Regions from separate parts of the Sphingopyxis sp. C-1 genome, predicted to be linked through region 1. Evidence: riboswitches for the same ligand, from Rfam matches in the RefSeq annotation. Region 1 holds a riboswitch; the other holds the start of a gene.
What was found. A riboswitch is a leader RNA that binds a small molecule or an ion and turns the genes downstream of it on or off. The one in region 1 is predicted to bind S-adenosylmethionine.
Positions count from the first base shown of each region.

Region 1 (8,341 bases):
TCGAGCTTCACGGACCCGATGCCGCGACCTTCGCCGACCGCGTCGCGGTGGCGACCCTTTCCACCTTGCCGCCCGGACGCTGCCGCTACACCCTCTACTGCAACGAGAAGGGCATCGTCATCGACGATGGCGTGGCGATGCGGCGGGCGGACGGTTCCTTCGTTCTCGGCACCAGCAGCGCGGGCGCGGGCCGCATCTATGCCCGGCTCGAGGAACACCTCCAGCGCGTGTGGCCCGAACTCGCGGTGGCGCTGATAAACGTCACGGCGCAATGGGCGGTGATGACCCTCGCTGGGCCGCAGGCGCTCGCGGTTCTGGCGCGGGCCGGGATCGAGGTCGCGCCAGATGGAGAGCCCCTGCGGCACCTCGGCTTTCTCGAAACAGAGGCGGATGGCGTTCCCATGCGGATCGCCCGGGTGTCCTATTCCGGAGAGGCGAGTTTCGAGATCGCGGTGCCCGCTTGCGATGCAACCGCGCTTGCCGAGCGGCTGCTTGATGCAGGCCGCCCACTTGGATTGGTGCCTTTCGGGATCGAGGCGCTTGACGTGCTCAGGGTGGAAAAGGGCTTCCTCCATGTCGGCAACGAGACCGACGGGGCGACCATGCCGCAGGACATCGGCTTTGCCGGAACGCTGAAGTGCAAGGCCAGCGATTTCATCGGTCGCCGGGGCGCGCTGATGCCGGTCGGCCATGCGCCGGGACGGATGCAACTCGTGGGCCTCGCCAGCCTCGATGACCGGCGGCTGCCGGTGGGGGCGCATTGCCCACGCCAATCGGGGACGGGATCGGACGGCTGGGTCACGTCCTCGGTGCATTCGCCGACGCTCGGGCGGCCTCATGCGCTCGGCATGATCGCGGACGGCGCATCGCGGATGGGGGAGGGGCTGGTATTGTGGGATCTCGGCCCGGACAACCGCGGGGAAGTCTATCGGGCGCGCATCGTCGCCCCTTGCGCCTATGATCCCGAGGGCTTGCGGATGCGCTGCGATGGCTGACGACACCCCGATCCAGCGGCTCGCCGACGGCGATTTCCGACTTGTGCGCTTTGTCGCCCTGCGGCGCGATGCGTGGCGCGCGCCTGCGATGGCGGGCGCCGCTCCGGCGGAGGTCTTCGGTTCGCCGAGCGCCGCTGGCGACGGTATTGCTGCCGCTCTCGCCCCGGGGCGCTGGTCGTGGCTGGCCTGTCCCGCAAGCGAGCCGCCCGCCGCCAGCGAGGGCTTCGTATCGGCCGACCTGTCGTCCTCGGTTGCCTGCTATCGCCCAGCAGCGGACACGCTGCGCGAACTGCTTAGCCGCCATGCCCCGGCGATGATGGACACCGATTTGCTCGCGCTCGGCTGGCGCCGCTTCGGTTTCGCCAACTGGGCGAGCGAGCTGATCGTCGCCCCCCACAGCGCGCCGATCATGCTGGTGCCGCGCGGGCATGCCGCCACCTTCGAGGCGCTATGCGCAGCGCCTGGTCGACCGACCCGGGAGAACGAGAGATGCTGACGATCCGCACCATGTCCTGCGCGCTGGCCGCGCTGCTGTTGGCCGGATGCGCCAATGCCTCGATGGCCGTTGCGGCACCTGCCCCCGACCCCTCGGTCGCCGAAGCCGAGGGCGCGGCGCGCGAACTCGACCGGCTGGCCGACGAGGCCTGGGCGTGGGTGCTGGAGACGGATTCGACGCTGCGCGATGCCGCCGGGCTGCCCTTCGTCGGCATCAAGGACATCACGCTCGAGGAGGCCCGAAAGGATGCCGCCTACGCCGCCGCCCGCCTGTTGCGGCTTAATGCGATAGAGCCGCAGCTTCTCGATCCTGATCGCGAGCTGACCCGGCAGTTCCTCGTCAAGTTCTATTCTGACATCGTGCAGGGGCCGGACAATTGGCTGCTCGATTTCGCGATCACGCCCTATAGCGGGGTGCTGCCGCTCTCGGGGCTGTTCGAATTCGCCACCAAGCGCCCACTCGAAACGCCCGAACAGCGCGCCGAATACCTGTTCCTGCTGGAGGAGATCGCCGCGCGCCTCGCTCAGATGGAGGCTCGCACTAGGGCGCAGGAGGAAGCCGGGATCCTCTTGCCGCAGCCCGCCGTCCAATCGCTGCGCGCGAGCTACTCGGCGCTGGCGGCCAGCACACCGAAGCGGCTGGTGCCGGACGCGGCGCGGCGGGAGCCGCTGCCCCCGGAGGAGCGCGAAGCCTTCGCGGACAAGGCACGCGCCATTGCCCACGGGCCGATCGCGCAGGGGCTCGAGCGCATGGCTGCCCTCCTCGGCGAGGTCTACGCCGCGCGTGCGCCCGCAGGCATCGGACTCTCCCAGTATCCCGGCGGCCCCGAACGCTATCGCCGCGCGATCGCGACCTATACCACCCTCGACATCGCGCCGGAGGAGTTGCACGCGCGCGGCCTCGCGATGGTCGCCGAAACCCAGGCCCGGCTGGCGGCAGTCCGCAAGGAGGTGGGGTTCACCGGCACGCAGGCCGAATTTCATTCTTTGCTCAACAGCGATGCGCGCTTCCGGGTCGCAGATGTCACCGCGCTCGAGGCGCTCTACCGCAAACAGATCGCGCGCATCGAACCGCAGGTCCCGCGCTATTTCTCCCGCTTGCCCAAGGCCAGCTACGACATCCGGCGGATCCCCGAGGCGAACGAGGGCGGGGTGGCTTTCGGCTACTACGAGAAGCCTTCGAGCGTCGAGCCCAAGGGGCTGTTTCGCTACAATGCCGCGAACCTTGATCACCGGTCGATGGTGCAGGCGGCGGCGATAAACTTCCACGAGCTGATCCCCGGGCATCATTTCCACCTTGCCTTGCAGGCGGAGAACGAGAACCTGCCCACGATCCGGCGCGAATTGGCGAGCCTGCGGCTGACCGGCTACAACGAGGGCTGGGCGCAATACGGCGCCAATCTTGCGATCGAGATGGGCGCGGTTACCGACCCCTATGAACGCTATGGCCTGGTCGCGACCGACGCGATGATGGCGGCGCGGCTGGTGGTCGATACTGGGGTCAATGCGCTGGGCTGGGATTTCGACCGCGCGCGCGATTACCTCGTCGATCACACCCTGATGACACCGGACCAAGCATCGGCCGAGGTGCTGCGCTATGCCACCGACGTGCCCGCCCAGGCGCTGGGCTACAAGCTCGGTCACGAACGCATCGACACCTTGCGGCGCAGGGCCGAAGCGGCGCTGGGCAAGGATTTCGATATTCGTGATTTCCACGAGACGGTGCTGGCACCGGGCGCCCTACCGCTCGATGTTCTCGAACGCCATGTCGATCGCTGGATCGCATCCGTCCGAGCCGGTGGCGGATAGTATCATGCCCGCGCGCGAAAGACGATACACATCTGTATTGTAAAAGGGCGATCAGGCCGCTAAGACTGATCGGGAATTGGAAAAGCGCAGTTCCGGTCAGGCAAGCCTGATCGATGCATCAAGAGTTGGGTTCAACCGAGCCCGCGCCAACCTGCCTGACCGGCAAGGTGGCGGTCCAACCGGACGATGCGGCCCGAAGGGCAACCGGTCACATGTGCTGGTCTGTCTGCTGTCGTGTCGTCGACTGAAAGACTGGAGCGAGCCATGAAGTCTCTTGTGAAAGCCAGACCGGAACCGGGCCTGTGGATGGAAGACCGCCCCGTTCCCGAAACCGGGATCAACGACGTCCTCATCAGGGTGCGCCGGACAGCGATCTGCGGCACGGACATGCATATCTGGAAATGGGACGAGTGGGCGCGCAAGACCATTCCGGTGCCGATGATCGTCGGCCACGAATTCGTCGGGGAGATCGTCGCGACCGGCTCCAACGTGACCGGCTTTTCGCCGGGCCAGATCGTTTCGGGAGAAGGACACGTTGTGTGCGGACGATGCCGCAACTGCATGGCCGGGCGCCGGCAGATGTGCGCCCAAGCCGAGGGAATCGGGGTCAATCGCCCCGGCGCCTTCGCTGAATTCCTTGCCGTTCCGGCTGCCAATGTCTGGGTGCATGATCCCGCCATCGACCTCGATGTTGCTGCGCTGTTCGATCCCTTCGGCAATGCCGTGCATACCGCGCTGCAGTTCGACGTGCTGGGCGAGGATGTGCTGGTGGTCGGTGCTGGGCCGATCGGGATCATGGCAGCCGCCGTCTGTCGCCACGCAGGGGCGCGGCATGTGGTCGTCACCGATCTCAATGATGAGCGGCTGGCGCTAGCCCGCACCATGGGCGCGACCTGCACCGTCAACGTGACAAAGGAGAAGCTGGAAGAAGTCCAAAAGGAACTTGGCATGACCGAGGGCTTTGACGTCGGCCTCGAGATGTCGGGCAGCGAGCCGGGCTTTGCCTCGCTGATCGACAATATGTGCCATGGCGGCAAGGTCGCCATCCTAGGTCTGCCCGCAGGCGATGTGCGGATTGACTGGCACAAGGTGATTTTCAACATGCTGACGCTGAAGGGCGTCTATGGCCGTGAAATCTTCGAGACCTGGTACAAGATGCAGGTATTCATCCAGAGTGGGCTCGACTTGTCGCCGATCATCACGCACCGATTGTCGGCAAACGATTTCGAGCGCGGCTTTGAAGCCATGCGGTCCGGCGAGGCCTGCAAAGTCGTACTGAACTGGGAGTAGCGACGATGTACGGTGATTTTCAGGCCCATTTGCAGGCCGAACTCGATGCGATCGAAGCGCAGAACCTGACCAAGAACGAGCGCATTATCGCCTCCCAGCAGGAGGCCAAGGTCGAAGTTGACAGGCGCGAGTTGATCAATCTGTGCGCCAACAATTACCTTGGCCTCGCCAACAATCCCGAGATCATGGCAGCGGCCCGCAACGGGATCGATGCCCGCGGGTTCGGAATGGCGTCGGTGCGTTTCATTTGCGGCACGCAGGACATTCACAAGCGGCTGGAGGCGGAACTCACGGACTTCCTAGGGATGGAAGACACGATCCTCTATCCCTCCTGCTTCGATGCCAATGGCGGGCTGTTCGAAACGCTACTCGGCCCTGAAGACGCGGTCATCTCCGACGAACTCAACCATGCCAGCATCATCGACGGCATCCGCCTCTCCAAGGCAAAGCGTTTCCGCTACGAGAACAATGATATGGCTGACCTCGAAGCGCAGCTGCAGGCGGCGGACGCAGCGGGTGCACGTTTCAAGCTGATCACCACCGATGGTGTCTTTTCGATGGACGGTTACATCGCCCAGCTTGATCGCATTTGCGATCTGGCCGAGCAGTATGGCGCGCTCGTCCATTTCGACGACTGCCATGCAACGGGCTTTCTCGGCGAGACGGGGCGCGGCACGCATGAACATTGCGGCGTGATGGACCGGGTCGATATCACCACCGGCACGCTCGGCAAGGCGATGGGCGGTGCGAGCGGCGGCTATACCTCTGCCAAGAAGGAAATCGTTGCGCTGCTGCGCCAGCGTTCGCGACCTTACCTGTTCTCCAACACCGTCGCGCCGCCCGTCGTCGCAGGGAGCCTCAAGGCGCTGGAACTGATCCGCGAAGGCAGTGCTCGGGCGCGGCTGCGCAGCAACACGGCGCGTTTCCGTGCCGGGCTCGAAGCACTAGGCTTCGATCTGCTGCCCGGCGAGCACCCGATCATTCCGATCATGTTCTATGAAGCCGACAAGGCCAATAGGTTCGCGGAAGAGGCGATGATCGAAGGCGTCTATGTGACCGCCTTCTCCTATCCGGTTGTGCCGCAGGGCAAGGCGCGCATCCGCACGCAAATGTCCTCCGCATTGGATGACGTCGATATCGACACTGCGATTGGTGCTTTCGAGCGGGCGTTGGCGCGGATATGATCCACGCGCGGGCCGGTTCCGGATATCGGTAAAGCGGCCCTATCTTTCGACGACGGCGTGATCAGTCGCGAGATAGGTGCGCCGCTTCGGCACCTCGTCGTCGGGGCCGAAGGTCCAGATATCGGCAAACCGGACCTTGCGCGGATCGCCCGCTTCGCCGTGACCGATGAAGGCGCCCAGCGCGACGACGTGGCCGGGGACCTTCCAGATCTCCGACATCTCGTGGCATCCCCTGATCAGCCGCTCCTGGCGGAAGAAGCGGCTGATGCGTTTCTCGCCTTGATAGGCCTTGCCCGCCCGTTCATAGACCGCATCGGGCGAGAACACTCTAAGGATCTCGGGGATATCATTGGCATCGATCTGCCCGTAATAGGCGGCGACGCGTTGATGCGGGGTCATGATCGCGCTGCCTTCACCCGGTCCATAGCGATCGCGTCGGCGATGGCAGCCGTGGTCTCGCCGGTCCGCTCTGCGCGCGCGAACACCTTGCAGGTCGCCTTGGCGAGTGATGCGAGGTGCCTGGCAAGCGGGGCATGGTTGCCGCCGCCACGTTGATGGTGCAATTCGATGATGCCGCCCGAATTGGCGAAGTAATCGGGACAATAGACGATGCCGCGCGAGCACAGCCGCTCAGCATCCTCTGGCTCGGCGAGCTGGTTGTTGGCCCCCGCCGCACACGAGCCTTGCGGCAAGCTCGGGGATCGTGGTGCGGTTGAGAACTCCGCCGAGCGCACAGGGGGCGAAAATGTCGGCTGCGACGCGGTGGATGTCTTCAGGAGAGGCGATCTCCGCCTCGATCCCATCGCAGGCCGCCGGGTCGACGTCCGACACGATGAGCCGGACGCCCGCTTCCCGCAGCAGCACGGCAAGGCGGCGTCCGACATTGCCCATGCCCTGAATCGCGATCCGCGTGCCCGAAAGGCCGCTTCCCGATGGCGCTTCCCAAGCGGCCTGCCTGCAATGGAAGATGCCCATTGCCGTATATTGCGAGGCATTTCCGAAACCCTCCGCGATGCCGCCAACATGCTCTGTGACCTCGCCCATGGTCCGGACTGGTGACACGCCTCGAAGAGGGGTCGGATGGGTTACAAGCCCACGGTTTTCCGTCATTTTCTGCGAAGTGAGACGACGCATGTGTACTCATTGGGTGTACTCACGATTGTGAGCAGGCTGTCGCAATAGCCGTTGCTAAGATAATCTGTAAAGGCCGTCTGCGCCTGATGGAGGAACCCGCTTCGCGGAATGGGCGCCAAAACTGAGGTAGCGGAGGATACACGGACGTTGAGCAAGGCGGCGTGGTAATGCCGATCATAGAGATCCTTCAACGATGAGGAGCATATGGTGACTATTGTTACGGTCCACGTTCCCGTCACCTCGCTTCGCCAGCGCACGCAGCATGATAAGATGATGCGCGGCTTGGGTCGGCACACCCAGCAAGACTAAATCAGCCGCGTCCGACGCTTGCTGCATTCCTCTGATACGTCGCACTTCGTGCCTGCCGGGTCGCGTCTTTTTCTGGCGGCTGCGCCGCATCCGGAGCGATTTAGATCGGCTCCTCCGGACAGAGGACTGTCAAACGGCGTTCAAAAGGAACCCCCGATCGGCGTCGAAGAGGGACCCCCTTTTCGGATATGAGGCTGGTTTGTTGAAGATGGCCTTGCGCTGCGTGCGGCGGAGGGCGGGCGTAGCCCGACCGGAGGCGCGCGCAGCGCAAGATAGATTTTTGAAGGCGCCGAAGGTGGCTGTCAGCTGCGGTTTTTGAAGCGCCAGCTGTCGTTGCCCGTCTCGACGATATCGCAGTGGTGGGTGACGCGGTCGAGCAGCGCCGTGGTCATCTTGGGATCGCCGAACACGGTCGGCCATTCACCGAAGGCGAGGTTCGTGGTGATGATGACGCTGGTGCGCTCATAAAGCTTGCTGATGAGGTGGAACAGCAACTGCCCTCCCGAGCGGGCGAACGGCAGATAACCGAGCTCGTCGAGCACGATCAGGTCGAGCCGCGACAGCTGCGCCGCCAGGGTCCCGCCCTTGCCGATCCGGGTCTCCTCTTCGAGGCGTGTCGCCAGCCGAAGGTGCCAGAATTCGGCTAATGGCCTAGCCAGTCCCGCAAAATGGCTTCACGATCGGCGTCGGTGGCAGGAGGTTCTTGCCCAATATTGGCAGGAGTCACCGAGAATCGCGGTGCGGGTGCTGCCTGCGCATTGACCGTGAAGGTGCCGCGGGCCTGATTGTGCGGATGTAGCGGCGCTTCACTCAAAGAAAGAACAGGTGCGAAACAGGCATCGCTTCCCTCGAGCAAATCACACCATTGCGCTCGAGTTCGCGTCGCAAAGATTTCTTCAAGAGCTCGAGAAATCTCCGGCCAAGATGCGGTATCATCCCGACGGTCGAAGAGCGGATCGAGAAGCCCAACCCGCCCGCGAAGCTCCGCCCAGAATTGAGGTTCGATTGCGGCAATGGATATCCAACCCCCATCGGCACAACGGTAGCAGCGATAGTAAGGCGCAGCTCCGTCGAGAAAGTTTGAAGATCGCGCGTCGTTCCACTCGCCGCGGGCTTTGAGACCGT
Region 1 is NZ_BBRO01000002.1:1,321,362-1,329,702, forward strand. It holds gene SC1_RS20910 (2Fe-2S iron-sulfur cluster-binding protein) at 1-995, shown strand, start outside; gene SC1_RS20915 (hypothetical protein) at 988-1,491, shown strand; gene SC1_RS20920 (DUF885 family protein) at 1,485-3,299, shown strand; SAM-I-IV-variant riboswitch at 3,410-3,517, shown strand; gene tdh (L-threonine 3-dehydrogenase) at 3,534-4,589, shown strand; gene SC1_RS20930 (glycine C-acetyltransferase) at 4,595-5,773, shown strand; gene SC1_RS20935 (nuclear transport factor 2 family protein) at 5,813-6,172, opposite strand; gene SC1_RS22015 (hypothetical protein) at 6,169-6,465, opposite strand; gene SC1_RS20940 (NAD(P)-dependent oxidoreductase) at 6,404-6,817, opposite strand; partial or broken gene SC1_RS20945 (ATP-binding protein) at 7,519-7,839, opposite strand; gene SC1_RS20950 (CaiB/BaiF CoA-transferase family protein) at 7,860-8,341, opposite strand, start outside.

Region 2 (8,341 bases), on a different contig from region 1:
TCGCGCGCGTACAGTTCATGGAGCTTGCGATCGGCGAACTCGACCGGCGCAAACTCAAATGGACCTGGGTCGAGGGCGAAGGCGACGCGCGGCTCGCGAATGCGTTGGCGGCGATAGCGGCGGCGGGCTTGGCCTGATTGAAATTGGTGTTAGCGCGTGAGGGTCCTTTTAGGGGGCGAGAGCTGTCGTTGCCCTCTTTGGACATCGCCTGGCTGAATCCGGATCGGATCGGCGCAAGGGCCGCGCAATATTTCAAAGTTCAGGGAAGTTCAGCCCTTTGAGCGCCCCGATTTGCAAGTCGCGGCGCGCTGGATGTGCGCGGCACGTCCGATCGTGGTCGTACCCGTAAGCCAGGCAGCCACTGCTTTTTTTGTTCACCGAATGAAAGAGCCGGATGAAGGCTGGCACGGCCGGATAATGTAGGAAAGGCCTATTTGAAGGCGATGTCTGTTTTGGGGTGGTGAGCGGACGTTTGCTACTAGGTTGTACCCCGGCGAAGGCCGGGGCCCAGGGCTTTAGAAAGCCGAGTTATGCGGATTGCCGCCCTGAACCCCGGCCTTCGCCGGGGAACTCATTACCCGCGTTAGTTTCCGGTCGTTTCTTCGCTCTCGTCATCCCGGGCTTGACCCGGGATCCCGCTTTTCTTGCGCATCGACCGGCCACCGCATCAAGCGGGACCCCGGATCAAGTCCGGGGTGACGATATGGAGAGGGCCGCAACCGGTCGCTTTAAGTCATCAGGCCGCGACCAAAGCGTCATGCTCACCGATTGCTGCGACATCGAACGGCGTGGTCTGATAGATTTCGTTGATCCAGTTCGCGAACAATAAATGCGCGTGGCTGCGCCAGCGGTTCTCCGGCGCGCTCGCCGGATCGTCGTCAGGAAAATAGCCCCTTGGTAGCTGGGCCCGGCCGTCGCGGTAATATTCTGCCGCCAACGTGCCGGTGTCATATTCAAGGTGATTGAACATATGCAGGGTCCGGTGGGCCCGATCGTAGACAAGACCCGCGCCGGCTTCCTCGTTGCCAGCCAGGACCTGCAGCCCGTCCGCCTCCGCCAGTGCGGTCGGGCAAACGTCTGTCCAGCGCGACACGGGAACGTCGAACCGGTCTGAAAAGCCCCGGAGATATGGCGAGGCCGGCGCAAGATTCGCATGCGGGAATATACCGAATGCCTTGCTGGACAGATCGCGTTTCGGAACGCCGTGGAAATGAAAAAGGGCGGCCTGTGCTGCCCAGCAGATCGTGAAGCAACGGTGGACATGCGTCTGTGTCCAGTCGAGAATTGCGCGCAGTTCGGACCAGTATCTGACCTCCTCATAAGGAAGTCGCTCGACCGGCGCCCCGGTGATGATGAAGCCATCGAACTTCTCGGTACGGACATCGCGCCATGGCCGATAAAAAGCCGCCATATGGTCGGCTGACGTATTGCGCGCGACGTGGTCGGTGATCCGCACAAGCGTCAATTCGATCTGGAGCGGCGTCGCTCCGAGCAGGCGAGCAAGCTGCGTTTCGGTGCTGATCTTGTCCGGCATCAGGTTCAGCAGGGCGATCCGCAACGGCCTGACGTCCTGGCGCCCCGCGTCGACTTCGCGCATGACCATGACGCCTTCGGCCTCGAGGATATGTCGAGCGGGGAGTTGATCGGGTATCTTTATCGGCACGAAACGTCGTTCCTTTTTACGGTTCGACGCTGCATGGCTTGATCCGTTTGGTTGCCGGCTCGGCCACATCCTCCTTGCGGAGCGCCACCTTGCCCGGATTGGCAGGTTGGCGTTGGGCGTCGACCCAACTCTTGATGCTGATATTCTCTTACGTCGTCGCGCCGGTCTTCGCAACCGGCCGAAAGTGACTCTTCGATGCTATCGGGCGTGTGCGTCGCGCAATTCGCGCTTCAGTACCTTGCCGATCGGGCTGCGCGGCAGTTCCTCGACTTGCACGATCGCGCTCAGCCGCTGCGTCTTGCCGACCCTGGCGTTGCAGTCGGCGCGTACACTCTCGGCATCGACGCCGGCTTTCAGCACGACGAAGGCGACGGGAGTCTCCCCCCATTCCTCACTCGGCATGCCGACCACTGCCGCCTCGACGACGCGGTCGTCGGCGATCAATATGGCTTCGAGGTCGCTCGGGAAAATGTTGAAACCGCCCGAGATGATCATGTCCTTCGCGCGGTCCATCAGAGTCAGGAAGCCGTCCTCGTCGATGCGGCCGATATCGCCGTGGCGATAGAAGAGATTTCCTTCGGCATCGTACCAGTGCATCGCCTTCGTCGCGTCGGGGCGGTTATTGTATCCGGTCATCATCGCAGGGCTGCGTCCGACGACTTCGCCGACCGATCCCTGCGGCAGTTCGTTGCCGTCCTCGTCGATTACCTTCGCGATATGGCCCGGCGCGGGCTTGCCGACGGTATGGAGCTTGTCGGGGAATTGATGCGCCTCGAGGATGAACGCTGCGCCGCCCTCGGTCATTCCGTAAATTTCGACCAGCCCGCCCGGCCAACGTTGTAGCACATCGGCCTTCAGCGCCGCGGGGAAGGGCGCCGAGGTGCAATATTTGACGACGAAGCTGGACAGGTCGAAGTCGCCGAAATCCTCGAGCGCCATGATGCGGCGATACTGCACCGGCACCAGCATCGTGTTGGTCGCGCGTTCGCGTGCCGCGAGTTCGAGAAAGCCGTGCGCGTCGAATTTCTTCATCAGGACGACCTGTCCGCCCGACCCGACGGTGGGCATGAAGCTTGCCATCGTCGTATTCGAATAGAGCGGGGTCGACAGGATCGTCACCGCATTGGGGCCATAGGCGGGCGCGCCGCGGATGATATGCTGCCAGCGCATCGCATGGCTGTGGACGATGCCTTTGGGTGTCCCGGTGGTGCCCGAGGAATAGATGATGTTGAACCCGTCCCCGGGCAGAATCTCGACCGGCGCCGGCTTTGCGCCCGCCAGCGACAGCCAGGCATCGAGCGGCGTTCCGGCTTCGCTGCCGTCCATCGCGATCAGGTCGCTTGCGGCGATGACATGGCCTTCGAGGCTCGCTTTTGCCGCGCTGTCGAGAAACAGGTGGCGCGCACCGGTGTCGGCGATCATCGCGGCCATCTGTTCGCCCGTCGCGCTGTTGGTGACGAGCCCCGCGACCCCGCCGGCGCGCAGCGTGCCAAGGATAACCGCCATTTGCTCGACGCTATTGAGTCCGGCAATCGCGGTACGGTCGCCCTTGGCGAATCCGTCCTGCTGCAACCGCGCGGCGATTCGGTCGGTCAATTGATCCAGTTCGGACCAGCTCAGCCGCCGCACGGCGTCGGCAGCCGCTACGGCATCGGGACGCTCCGCGGCATGGGTGCGGACAAGGTCGGGCAGGGTAGCGAAGTCGCCTTCGAGCATTTCGATACTGGTCATGCCCATGGACTAGCACAGCCGAAAGGCGGTGCAATGCCGGCGGGCCGATGGGCTTGCGTCGACGATGCGAATTTGACTGATCCTCCGCCCGGATTTGCCGCTTCTTGATCGCAGCCCCTGTCATAAGCTCCAGCTTGCTTGACCAAAAGTTTCAGGTTGCTACTCATCTTCGACATAAAGATACGAACGATTCCCGGAGATGATAGCCGATGCACCCCTCAGTTCATGCGCGTAACAACCCCGACAAGCCCGCAATCATCGTTGCCGAGACGGGAGAGGCGATCAGCTATGGCGAACTCGACGCCGCGTCGAATCGCGCCGCGCACCTCTTTCGCGCGCACGGGTTGAGGCATGAGGATGTCGTCGCCTTCATGCTCGACAACACGCCGCATTATTATGGGCTTACCTGGGGCGCGCAGCGCGCGGGGCTGCGTTATGTCTGCATCTCGTCGCGGCTGACGCAGGACGAGACCGACTATATTCTCGAAAATTCGGGAGCGAAGATTCTCGTCGTCTCGGCGAGCCTCGCCGGCGCGGCGCAGCAGCTCACGACCGGGATCAGGCGTTTCGCGATGGGCGGTGACATCGCGGGCTATGAGAGCTGGGAAAATGCGGTTGCGGCGATGCCCGCGACGCCGGTCGTCGACGAACGGGCCGGGGTCGACATGCTCTATTCGTCGGGCACGACTGGCCGTCCCAAGGGCGTGCGTGTGCCATTGCCCGAGGATCCGGCGATCGATGCGGTCAACAGCCTCGTCATGCTTGCGTCGGCGGTGTTCCAGATCAACGCCGACAGCGTCTATCTGTCGCCCGCGCCGCTTTATCACGCCGCACCGCTGCGCTGGTCGATGACCGTCCATCGCCTGGGCGGTACCGTTGTGCTGATGAAGAAATTCGACCCCGAAGCCGCGCTCGCCCACATCGAAAAATACCGCGTGAATTCGAGCCAGTGGGTCCCGACGCATTTCGTGCGGATGCTTAAACTGCCGGGCGATGTTCGCACGCGCTACGACACTTCTTCGCTCAAAGTCGCGATCCACGCCGCGGCGCCCTGCCCGGTGCCGGTCAAGCAGGCGATGATCGATTGGTGGGGGCCGGTTCTTTTCGAATATTATGCGGGGTCCGAAGGCAATGGCATGACCTTCATCTCCAGCACCGACTGGCTGACGCACAAGGGCAGCGTTGGCCGCCCGATCCTCGGCGCGATCCACATCATGGGCGAGGATAGTGAAACTGAGCTTGGGCCGAACGAAGAAGGCGCAGTGTTTTTTGAAAGCGAAAATGTCTTCGAATATCACGGTGATAGCGAGAAGACGGCATCGAGCCGCAATTCGAAGGGCTGGTCGACCCTCGGCGATGTGGGCAAGGTGGATGAAGAAGGCTTCCTTTACCTCACCGATCGCAAAAGCTTCATGATCATCTCAGGCGGAGTGAACATCTATCCGCAGGAGATCGAGAATCATCTCGTCACGCACCCGAAGGTTGCCGACGTCGCGGTGGTTGGCGGCCCACACGACGAAATGGGCGAGGAAGTGATTGCGGTCATCCAGCCCGCCGACATGGCCGACGCGACCGAAGCGTTTCGCGACGAACTGATCGCTTTTGCGCGCGAGAAACTGTCGGGCGTCAAGATTCCGCGCCGCATCGACTTCCTCGAAGCTCTGCCGCGTCACGACACCGGCAAGCTCTACAAGCGGCTGCTCCGCGACCAATATTGGGAGAAAGCGAAGGCGGAGGCCTGATCCCGTGACCGCGCGCGTCGAATTCTTCTTCGACCTCTCCTCGCCCTGGACCTGCCTCGCGTTCCACAATCTGCCGGGCGTGCTTGAGCGAACCGGCGCGACGGCGATCTATCGACCGATCCTTGTCGGCGGCGTGTTCAACGCGGTGAACCCGGCCGTCTATGCGGCGCGTGAGCAGGCCGACAACCGGCGGCTGACGCACAGTTGGAAGATATTGAAGGACTGGGCGCGGCTGGCGGGCGTGCCCATGAATTTTCCGTCGCAATGGCACCCGGCGAAGAGCATCGCCGCAATGCGTTTCTGCTGCGCGCTCGAGGAAGATCAGGCCGCGCTTGTCCGCTTCGCGCGCGGAGCCTTCGCGAGCTATTTCGACCGGCAGGAAAATCTCGACGACCCTGCGGTTCTCGCCGCCGTCGCGGATGCCGAGGGGCTCGATGGCGCCGCGCTGGCCGCTGCGGCCGGCAGCGATCCGGTGAAGGTCCGGTTGCGCACGAATACCGATGAAGTCATCGCGCGCGGTGGCTATGGTTCGCCCACGATCTTCGTCGACAAGGACGATATGTATTTCGGCAACGACCAGCTCCCGCTCGTCGAGGCCGCATTGAAACGCTGAAAAGGACTTTTCCGTGAAAGACCGTATTTCGATCACCATGCTCGATGGCGGGATCGCCGACGTCCGCCTGATCCGCGCCGACAAGATGAATGCGCTCGACCCCGCGATGTGGGAAGCGCTGGCCGAAGCGATCGATCGGCTCAAAGCAACCGCGGGGCTGCGCGTTGTCGTGTTGTCGGGCGAAGGCCGCGCCTTCTGCGCCGGGCTCGACCTGTCGAGCCTCAGCAATGATCGCGATCCGGGCGCCAGCAGCGCAGGGGGCAGCCTGTCCGACCGCACGCGCGGCATTGCGAACAACGCCCAATATGCCGCGTGGGGCTGGCGCGAAATCCCGGTACCGGTGATCGCGGCGGTTCACGGCGTCGCTTTTGGTGCGGGAAGCCAAATCATGGCCGCCGCCGACATTCGCATCGTTCATCCCGATACGCGCATTGCGATCATGGAAATGCGCTGGGGCCTGGTTCCCGATGTCGCCGGCATGGCGCTTTGGCGCACGCAAGTCGCCGACGATGTGCTGCGCGAGCTGATCTATACCAATCGCGAATTCAACGGGTCGGAAGCGAAGCTGCTCGGTTTCGCCACGCATGTGTCGGACGACCCGCTGGCGAAAGCGATGGAACTGGCCGAAGTGATTGCCGACAAGAACCCGCATGCGATCCGCGGGGCCAAGCGGCTTTGCAACATGCTGGCCGACGCAACCGATGCCGAAATATTGCAGGCCGAAAGCGACGAGCAGGTGAAGGTGATCCGCACCCCGAACCAGATGGAAGCGGTGATGGCCGGGATGCAGAAGCGGAAGCCGAATTTCGCCGACTAAAGCAGCGTCAAAAACCGCGCGGCATTGTCCCAGTCGCGTTTGTGCGCCGCGCGCGCTTTCTGCGCCTCGCTATCGGCGCCCCAGCGGCGTTCCTGATAGAGGTCGTCGAGGCTGACCGCCTCCCACAAGGCGTCCGCGTCGAGCGCGTTTTCGAGCAGCGCGAGTCCGGCGACAAGCGACCCACCGATCGTCACCAGTGGCGTGAGTGCGGTGATCCGCCACGCGTCCTGCGCCAGCACCGCATCTTGCAGGACCGTGATCGTCGCATCAGGCTGGTCGACCGGCAGCACGCCCTGCGTCAGCGTGAATTCAATCGCATAGCGTGCCTCGGCCCAGGCGAGCAGCGGGTTCCACGCCGCGGCCTGTTCGGCCTGCAACGCCGCGTCGCGCGCGTCACGATAGCAGAAGAGATCGCTCTCGGCATAAGCGGCGACCGGTGCCGCGAAGGCCATAAGGTCGGGCGTCGCCAGATCGATCGCGGCGTTGGTCAAGCCCGTCATCGGCATGGCGGCCGGATCGATCGTCTCACTGACGTCGCGCCATTCGGCGGCGACCGCTTCGGCAAGCGCGATACTCGCGACGGCCAGCGGCGCGCGCTGCGGCGTACGCACTGGCCGGCCATCGAGCGCGATGCCCCAGCCGCCGTCGTCCGCGACGACCGCAACCTCTTTCCAGAAGCGCTTCACGGGTTTTTGGGCGACCGCCAGCGGCGCGCGAGGAGCAGCGGCATCACAGCGAAATCGAACGCGCCGACGAGCACGATCGCGACGCCAATCCAGCGGTCGGTCGGCTGCCCCGCGAGCGAAAACCCGCCGCTGATCAGGATAAAACCGATCGCGACAAAGGCGGCGCCCATCAGGCGCATGATCGAAAGGGCAAAGAAGCGTTTCTTTGCGAGTGCGTCGTCAGCTTGGCTCATGCACCCTCCCTATCGCCGCCAAGATGGCGCATCAACTGCGCGAGCGCGCCATGACCGGTCGCCTCCACGCCCTCAATCACGCGCGCGCGTTCGTCGGCGGATTTGTTCTGTGACAGCTTTATCGTCGGGCGCCAGGCGGCGATCCGCATCTCGAATCCGGTGATGGCACCGGTCATCTTGCTGAACAGCGCAGGGTTCATCTTGGCGCGCGTCCATGGCGGGTTTGCTCCGACGCGCGCTTCGTGCTGGGCGGACAATGTATCGAGCAGGGCGACCAGCGCGCTATCGTCGAGCTTGCGCGCCATGCCTTCCATCTCGATCGCGACGTAGTTCCACGTCGGGACCTGATCGGCCTCTGCGTACCAGCTCGCACTAACATAGGCGTCGGGCCCCTGTACGACGGCAAGCGCATTTGCTCCGTCGAGATGCCGCGTCAGCGCATTGCCGCGCGCGAGATGGAATTGCAGCGTCGTCCGGTCGTCGCTGAGCACCACGGGCGTGTGCGCCACGCGCGGGCCGTCGGGCGTGTTCGCGAAGATGGCGGCAAAACCGATCTCGCGCACAAGCAATTCGGCAAGGTCGTCCTGCCGCGGGCGGAAGGCGGAATTCGGATGCATCAGCCGGCTTTGGGCGGGCGCGCCGGATGCTTCTTCGCGCTCGGCTTTTTGCCCACGGGTTTCCCAGGCGCCGGCTTGCCGGGCTTGCCCGGTTTCGCTTTCGCCTTGGGCTTCGGCTTGCCGACGAAATCGGTCGGCTTGCTGTCCGCCGTGCGTCCGCGTCGTTCGCCGCGCCTGGCCTTGCGGATCTGTTTGCTATGCGCCTTGGCAGCGGCTTTTGCCGCCGCCTTCGGTGGCGG
Region 2 is NZ_BBRO01000001.1:203,480-211,820, forward strand. It holds gene SC1_RS00810 (AAA family ATPase) at 1-137, shown strand, start outside; gene metA (homoserine O-succinyltransferase) at 737-1,663, opposite strand; SAM-I-IV-variant riboswitch at 1,701-1,806, opposite strand; gene SC1_RS00820 (class I adenylate-forming enzyme family protein) at 1,862-3,394, opposite strand; gene SC1_RS00825 (acyl-CoA synthetase) at 3,604-5,136, shown strand; gene SC1_RS00830 (2-hydroxychromene-2-carboxylate isomerase) at 5,141-5,749, shown strand; gene SC1_RS00835 (crotonase/enoyl-CoA hydratase family protein) at 5,763-6,566, shown strand; gene SC1_RS00840 (ATP12 family chaperone protein) at 6,563-7,252, opposite strand; gene SC1_RS00845 (hypothetical protein) at 7,249-7,485, opposite strand; gene SC1_RS00850 (FMN-binding negative transcriptional regulator) at 7,482-8,102, opposite strand; gene SC1_RS00855 (RluA family pseudouridine synthase) at 8,102-8,341, opposite strand, start outside.
Region 2: linked by a shared signal. The riboswitch ahead of metA (homoserine O-succinyltransferase) and the one ahead of tdh (L-threonine 3-dehydrogenase) in region 1 are both predicted to bind S-adenosylmethionine.